Regions from separate parts of the Microbacterium sp. NPDC090007 genome, predicted to be linked through region 2. Evidence: predicted binding sites of a transcription regulator. Region 2 holds the regulator's gene; the other holds the start of a gene.
What was found. The regulator HrcA, encoded in region 2, represses chaperone genes, less so after heat shock. The targets are predictions, from matches to a motif close to TTNGCACTCGNNNNNNNCGAGTGCNAA.
Positions count from the first base shown of each region.

Region 1: a site for HrcA is predicted at 1,625-1,651, ahead of groL (chaperonin GroEL). Genes of this name have one in related genera too.

Region 1 covers NZ_JBIVFV010000002.1:213,217-216,619, reverse strand. Annotated here, with positions in the region: gene ACIPVB_RS09555 (DUF2332 family protein) at 1-285, shown strand, start outside; gene ACIPVB_RS09550 (DUF3263 domain-containing protein) at 295-549, shown strand; gene ACIPVB_RS09545 (LytR C-terminal domain-containing protein) at 585-1,187, shown strand; gene ACIPVB_RS09540 (cold-shock protein) at 1,319-1,519, shown strand; gene groL (chaperonin GroEL) at 1,690-3,309, shown strand.
Region 2 covers NZ_JBIVFV010000003.1:332,564-335,966, forward strand. Annotated here, with positions in the region: gene ACIPVB_RS12825 (16S rRNA (uracil(1498)-N(3))-methyltransferase) at 1-431, opposite strand, end outside; gene dnaJ (molecular chaperone DnaJ) at 434-1,558, opposite strand; gene hrcA (heat-inducible transcriptional repressor HrcA) at 1,609-2,649, opposite strand; gene hemW (radical SAM family heme chaperone HemW) at 2,958-3,403, opposite strand, start outside.

The DNA of each region.
Region 1 (3,403 bases), on a different contig from region 2:
GACCTCGCCGATCGAGCACCGCGCGACGCCACGCTCGTGGTCACCACGCCCGGCGTGCTCGCCCACGTTCCGCGCGCACGGCGAGGCGCCGTCATCGACGCGGCGCGTGCGGCCGGTCGCTGGATCACCCTCGACGCCCCCGCCCTGCACGACGGGTGGACCCGACGGGTGGACGCCGTTCGGGGAGGGTTCAGCCTCGCCCTCGACGGTGACGTGCTCGCCGAGGTGGATCCGCTCGGAGCGTGGGTGGCGTGGCATCCGGGATCGGGGAGGGCCGCGCAGTAGCGTTGCGGGGTGACTCTGTCGGACCGCGATCTCGCCTTCCTCGCCTTCGAGGGGGAATGGCGGCGCCACGCGGGGGCGAAAGAAGAGGCGATCCGCGCGGAGTTCGACATCACGCCCGCCCGGTACTACCAGCTGCTCGGCCGTCTGATCGACACCCCCGAGGCCCTCGCCCACGACCCGATGCTCGTGCGGCGACTGCGCCGTCGTCGCGACGACGCCGCCGAGCTGCACCGCTCCCGCGTGGGCCGGTCGGTCGGCCGCTGACGGGGACCTCGGTCGTCCACCGATACCATCGTCGAATGGCCAGATCGACCTTCCCTCGGGATCGCTTCGACGACCTGCCCGACGCCTCCGGGCGTGTCGGCGCGCACCGCGCCGAGAAGCCGCGGTTGCGGGGCTGGATCGTCTTCCTCTGGGCGGCGCTGGCCACGCTCGTGCTCATCATCGTCGGCATCTTCGCCGTGCTGGTGGTGTCGGGACGCATCTCGCTCGGCGACGACGCCGCGCCCCCGCCCTCCGCCTCGGCCGAGCCGACGACCCCGGCCGTCGTCGACACGTCGTACGCGGTGGTCGTCCTGAACGGCACGACGGATGACGGCCTGGCCGGCACGACCCGTGACCGGATCGTCGCCGCGGGGTGGCCGGGGGCCTCGGTCGAGACGGGCAATTCGGACAGCACCGACTTCGCCACCACGACGATCTACTACCTGCGAGAGACCGACCTGCCCGCGGCCGAGGGCCTCGCGCAGACGATCGGCGGGGCCGAGGTCGCCCAGAGCGACTTCCTGCAGCCCGCCGACGACCCGGGCACTCCCGACGACGAGAGCGATGTCAAGCGTCTGATCGTGGTCCTCGGCCTCGATCGTGTGGCGGGTGCGGCGGCGCAAACCCCCGCTCCCTGAGCGTGCGCGAGCCGCGTGTTTCCGCGGCGTAAACACTTCGGTGCACCTACGTCAACTTTGCTTCGCGGGCCCCGTGGCGCGGCATCCCCCGTGCTTACGATGACCACGTCGTTCAGCAACAGGAGATTCGCATGACCCAGGGCACCGTCAAGTGGTTCAACGCCGAGAAGGGATACGGCTTCATCACCGTGTCCGATGGGCAGGACGTCTTCGTCCACTACTCGAGCATCGAGATGTCGGGCTTCCGCGTCCTCGAAGAGGGGCAGGCCGTCGAGTTCACCGTCGGCACCGGACAGAAGGGTCCGCAGGCGGAGTCCGTGCGACTGGCCTGAGCGCTGCATCGAACGCCGTGGCATCCGGAGACGGATGCCACGGCGTTCGTCGTTCCGACACGGGTGAAGCGGCTTGCACTCCCCAGGGGCGAGTGCCAGAATGAGTTAGCACTCGCTTTCGTCGAGTGCCAAAATCTGGAAGTCACCCGTCCGGGAGGGACGACACACTTATGGCAAAGATCATCGCTTTCGACGAAGAGGCCCGCCGTGGTCTCGAGCGTGGCCTCAACACGCTGGCCGACGCCGTCAAGGTGACCCTGGGCCCCCGCGGTCGCAACGTCGTGCTCGAGAAGAAGTGGGGCGCCCCCACGATCACGAACGACGGCGTCTCGATCGCCAAGGAGATCGAGCTCGACGACCCCTACGAGAAGATCGGCGCCGAGCTGGTCAAGGAGGTCGCCAAGAAGACCGACGACGTCGCGGGTGACGGCACCACCACGGCCACCGTCCTCGCTCAGGCACTCGTTCGCGAGGGCCTGCGCAACGTCGCCGCCGGCGCCGACCCCATCTCGCTCAAGAAGGGCATCGAGAAGGCCGTCAAGGCCGTCACCGACGAGCTCCTCGCCTCCGCCAAGGAGGTCGAGTCGAAGGAGCAGATCGCCGCGACCGCGTCGATCTCCGCCGCCGACCCCGCCATCGGCGAGCTCATCGCCGAGGCCATCGACAAGGTCGGCAAGGAGGGCGTCGTCACCGTCGAAGAGAGCAACACCTTCGGCACCGAGCTCGAGCTCACCGAGGGCATGCGCTTCGACAAGGGTTACATCAACCCCTACTTCGTCACCGACCCCGAGCGTCAGGAAGCGGTCTTCGAAGACCCCTACATCCTGATCGCGAACCAGAAGATCTCGAACATCAAGGACCTTCTGCCCATCGTCGACAAGGTGATCCAGGAGGGCAAGGAGCTCCTCATCATCGCCGAGGACGTCGAGGGCGAGGCTCTCGCGACGCTCGTGCTCAACAAGATCCGCGGCATCTTCAAGTCGGTCGCCGTCAAGGCTCCCGGCTTCGGCGACCGCCGCAAGGCGCAGCTGCAGGACATCGCCATCCTCACCGGCGGCCAGGTCATCACCGAAGAGGTGGGCCTCAAGCTCGAGAACGCGACCGTCGACCTGCTCGGCCGCGCCCGCAAGGTCATCATCACCAAGGACGAGACCACGATCGTCGAGGGTGCCGGTGAGTCCGAGCTCATCGAGGGTCGCGTGACCCAGATCCGCCGCGAGATCGAGAACACCGACAGCGACTACGACCGCGAGAAGCTCCAGGAGCGTCTCGCCAAGCTCGCCGGTGGCGTCGCCGTCATCAAGGCCGGCGCTGCGACCGAGGTCGAGCTCAAGGAGCGCAAGCACCGCATCGAGGACGCCGTGCGCAACGCCAAGGCCGCTGTCGAAGAGGGTGTCGTCGCCGGTGGTGGCGTCGCGCTCATCCAGGCCGGCAAGACCGCTCTCGCGAACCTCGAGCTCGTCGGGGACGAGGCCACGGGTGCGAACATCGTCCGCGTCGCCATCGAGGCCCCGCTCAAGCAGATCGCGCTCAACGCCGGTCTCGAGCCCGGTGTCGTCGCGAACAAGGTGTCGGAGCTCCCCGTCGGTCACGGCCTGAACGCGGCCACCGGCGAGTACGGTGACCTGTTCGCACAGGGCATCATCGACCCCGCGAAGGTGACCCGTTCGGCGCTGCAGAACGCGGCATCCATCGCCGGTCTGTTCCTCACGACCGAGGCCGTCGTCGCCGACAAGCCCGAGAAGGTCGCCGCGCCCGCGGGCGACCCGACCGGTGGCATGGACTTCTGATCCACGCTGACGACTGAGAGCGCCCCCTCCTTCGGGAGGGGGCGCTCTTCGTTCAGGGCCGGGACGGGATGAGAGCCCTCTTGTCCAGGCGCTG
Region 2 (3,403 bases):
GCGCGATGCGCCTGCTTGGCCGCCTCGCGCACGATGGTGCGCCAGCGCGCGAGACCCTTCTCGGCCTTGGCATCCCACCGCGACACGCTGCGGGCGGCCTGCCACGGCACGATCGCATCGACACCGAGCTCGGTCGCCGCCTGCACCGCGAGCTCGTCGCGGTCGCCCTTCGCGAGGGCCTGCACCAGCACGAAGCGCGGCGCCGATCCGGGTCGCTCCTCGCGCGCCGTCACCCGGACGTCGACCCGTTTGGGGGTCGCAGCGACGACGGTCCCCGACAGCCACGCGCCGCGGCCGTCGCCCAGGGTGACGGCCTCGTCGACGCGCACGCGCCGGACGGCGGCGGCGTGATGCGCTTCAGCCCCTTCGAGGACCACGGTCTCGCCCGGACGAGCGGATCCCGCCGCGTCGGTGACGAAGTGCAGAGCCACGATCAGTGCCGGAAGCGGTCGCGGAACTTGCTGAACATCCCCTGCTGGTGCTCCGCCAGACGGGGCTTGGGAGCCTTGGTGCGCTTGGCGAACTCCTCGATGAGGGCACGTTCCTTGTGGTCGAGCCGCGTGGGCGTGACCACGTGCACCCCGACCTTGAGGTCGCCGCGCTGGCTGCCGCGCAACGGCGTGATGCCGCGGCCCTTGATGGTCAGCACATCGCCGGATTGCACGCCCGGACGCACGTCGAGGTCGACACCGCCGTCGAGGGACTCGATCGTCGTGGTGGCGCCGAGGATGGCATCCGGCATCGACACTTCGAGCGTGGCCACGAGGTCGTCGCCGTCGCGGCTGAACGCGTCGTGCGCCTCGACGGTGATCTCGAGGTAGAGGTCGCCGTTGGGGCCGCCGGCGGGTCCGACCTCGCCCGAGCCCGGGAGCTGCAGGCGCAGACCCGACTCGACGCCGGCGGGGATGTCCACCGAGACGGTGCGACGGGCGCGGACGCGGCCCTGACCCTGGCACGTGCCGCACGGGTAGGGGATGGTCGTGCCGTGCCCGTGGCAGACGGTGCAGGGCTGGCTCGTCACGACGTTGCCCAGCAGGCTGCGCACGGTGCGCTGCACGTGACCCGAACCGTGGCAGATGTCGCAGGTGACCTCGCTCGTGCCGGGCTGCGTGCACGAGCCCTGGCAGGTCTCGCACAGCACCGCTGTGTCGACCTCGAGGTCGCGGTGCGTGCCGAAGACGACGTCGCCGAGCTGCAGGGTGACGCGCACGAGAGCGTCCTGGCCGCGTTCGCGACGCGAGCGCGGACGTGGGCCGCGACCCCCACCGCCCTGCGCTCCCCCGCCGAAGAACGTCTCGAAGATGTCGCTGAAGCCGCCGAAGCCGGCCGCTCCCCCGCCGCCGAACGGGCTCTGGTCGCCCCCCATGTCGTAACGGCGTCGCTGTTCGGGGTCGCTCAGCACGTCGTACGCGTGCGTCACGAGCTTGAAGCGCTCGGACGCGTCCTCGCCCGGGTTGACATCGGGGTGCAACTGGCGTGCCAGACGCCGGTAGGCCTTCTTGATGTCTTCGGGGCTGGCGTCGCGCTCGACGCCCAGGACCTCGTAGTGGTCAGCCACAATCGCCTTCCTGCCCGCTCACGCGGGGTTGATTCTCTTCGGGGATGCCGTCACCGCGCGCTGTCGTCGTCTTCGAGCATCCGGGTCAGATAGTGCGCGACGGCGCGGACCGCCGCGAGGTTGGAGGAGTAATCCATGCGGGTCGGTCCGAGCAGCCCCACGCGGGCGCCGCCGGTCGAGCCGTCGTACCGACTCGCGAGCACCGAGGCCTCGATGAGACCGAACGGCTCGTTCTCGCGACCGATGCTCGCCGACAGCCCCTTCTCGTCGGCCACCATCTCGCTCATGAGCCGCAGCAGAGTCACCTGCTCCTCGATGGCTTCGAGCAGAGGATAGATGCTGCCGCGGAAGTCGGACTCGCGCTTGGCGAGGGTCGCCGCCCCCGCCATGACGAGGCGGTCCTGGCGGAACTCCTCGAGCTCCTCGCCCACGACGCGCAGCACGGCGTCGGCGATCGCGTCCAGCACGACTCCCGGGCGCGGACCGTCGGCCAGGGCTTCGGCCACACGCTGCGCGCTCTCGGCGACCCCGCGGCCCACGACGACGGTGCCCACGCGGGCGCGCAGCTGCGCGATGTCGGCCTCGCCCGGTTCGACGGGGGCGAAGGCGATGCGCTGAGAGACGCGGCCGGTGTCGGTGACCAGGATGACGAGCACCCGCGGGCCGCCGAGGGCGACCAGCTCGACATGCGTGACGTTCGCGCGCGCGAACGAGGGGTATTGCACGATCGCGACCTGACCGGTGAGCTGCGTCAGGGCACGGACCGTGCGCGCGAGCAGGTCGTCGAGGTCGCCGGCCTCGTCGAGGAACGACGTGATCGCACTGCGCTGCGCGGTCGAGAGCGGGCGCAGCTCGGCGAGGTGGTCGACGAAGACGCGGTAGCCCTTGTCGGTGGGGACGCGCCCCGACGAGGTGTGCGGGGCGACGATGAGGTCTTCGTCCTCGAGCAGTGCCATGTCGTTGCGGATGGTGGCGGCCGACACCCCGAAGGCGTGACGCTCGACGATCGCCTTGCTGCCGACCGGCTCACGGGTGTCGACGTAGTCCTGCACGATCGCGCGCAGCACTTGAAGACCGCGTTCGGACACCATGTGCTGCTCCTCCCGTTTGGCACTCGGCTCGACTGAGTGCCAATTCTACGACGAACGCCTGTCAGGTGCGTCGAGCGGCTCGCGGGCGGCGGCGGTGCCCTGCGCGCCGCGCTCCCCCGCGAGCCGCGCTCCTCTGCTGGCCGCGCTCGTCTGCTGGCCGCGGTCCCCTGCGGGCCGTGCTCCCCCGCGATAAACGCGATTTGTGGCGAGAAACGCGGCCTCGCACCGTTTATCAGCACGAACGGCGTTTATCGAGGGTCGGCGGGGGCGCGCCGCGCGGCGCCCACGCGATGGCGAGAGGCCGCCGATCAGGCCGTCAGCGCTCTCACGACGGCATCGGCCAGCAGGCGTCCGCGGCGGGTGAGCACGACGCGGCCGCGCACGGCATCCGTCCCCTCGATCAGGCCGTCGGCGATGAGGGATGCCACGGCCTTGCGGCCCTCGCCGAGGAGCTCGGACACGGCCAGGCCCTCGCGGATGCGGCTGCGCAGGAGCACCGACTCGAGCCGCCGCGCGGTCTCGTCGGGGCGCTCGCGGGCCGCCGCGGGCGACTCGGAGGCGGCGAGGCGCTGCGCGTAGGCGGCGGGGTGCTTGACGTTCCACCAGCGCAGGCCCGCGACATGGCTGTGCGCGCCGGGCCCGAACCCCCACCAATCCGTCCCGCGCCAGTAGGCGAGGTTGTGCCGGGAGCGGTGGGCGACGCCCCGCGACCAGTTGGACACCTCGTACCAGTCGTAGCCGGCCGCGCCGAGCA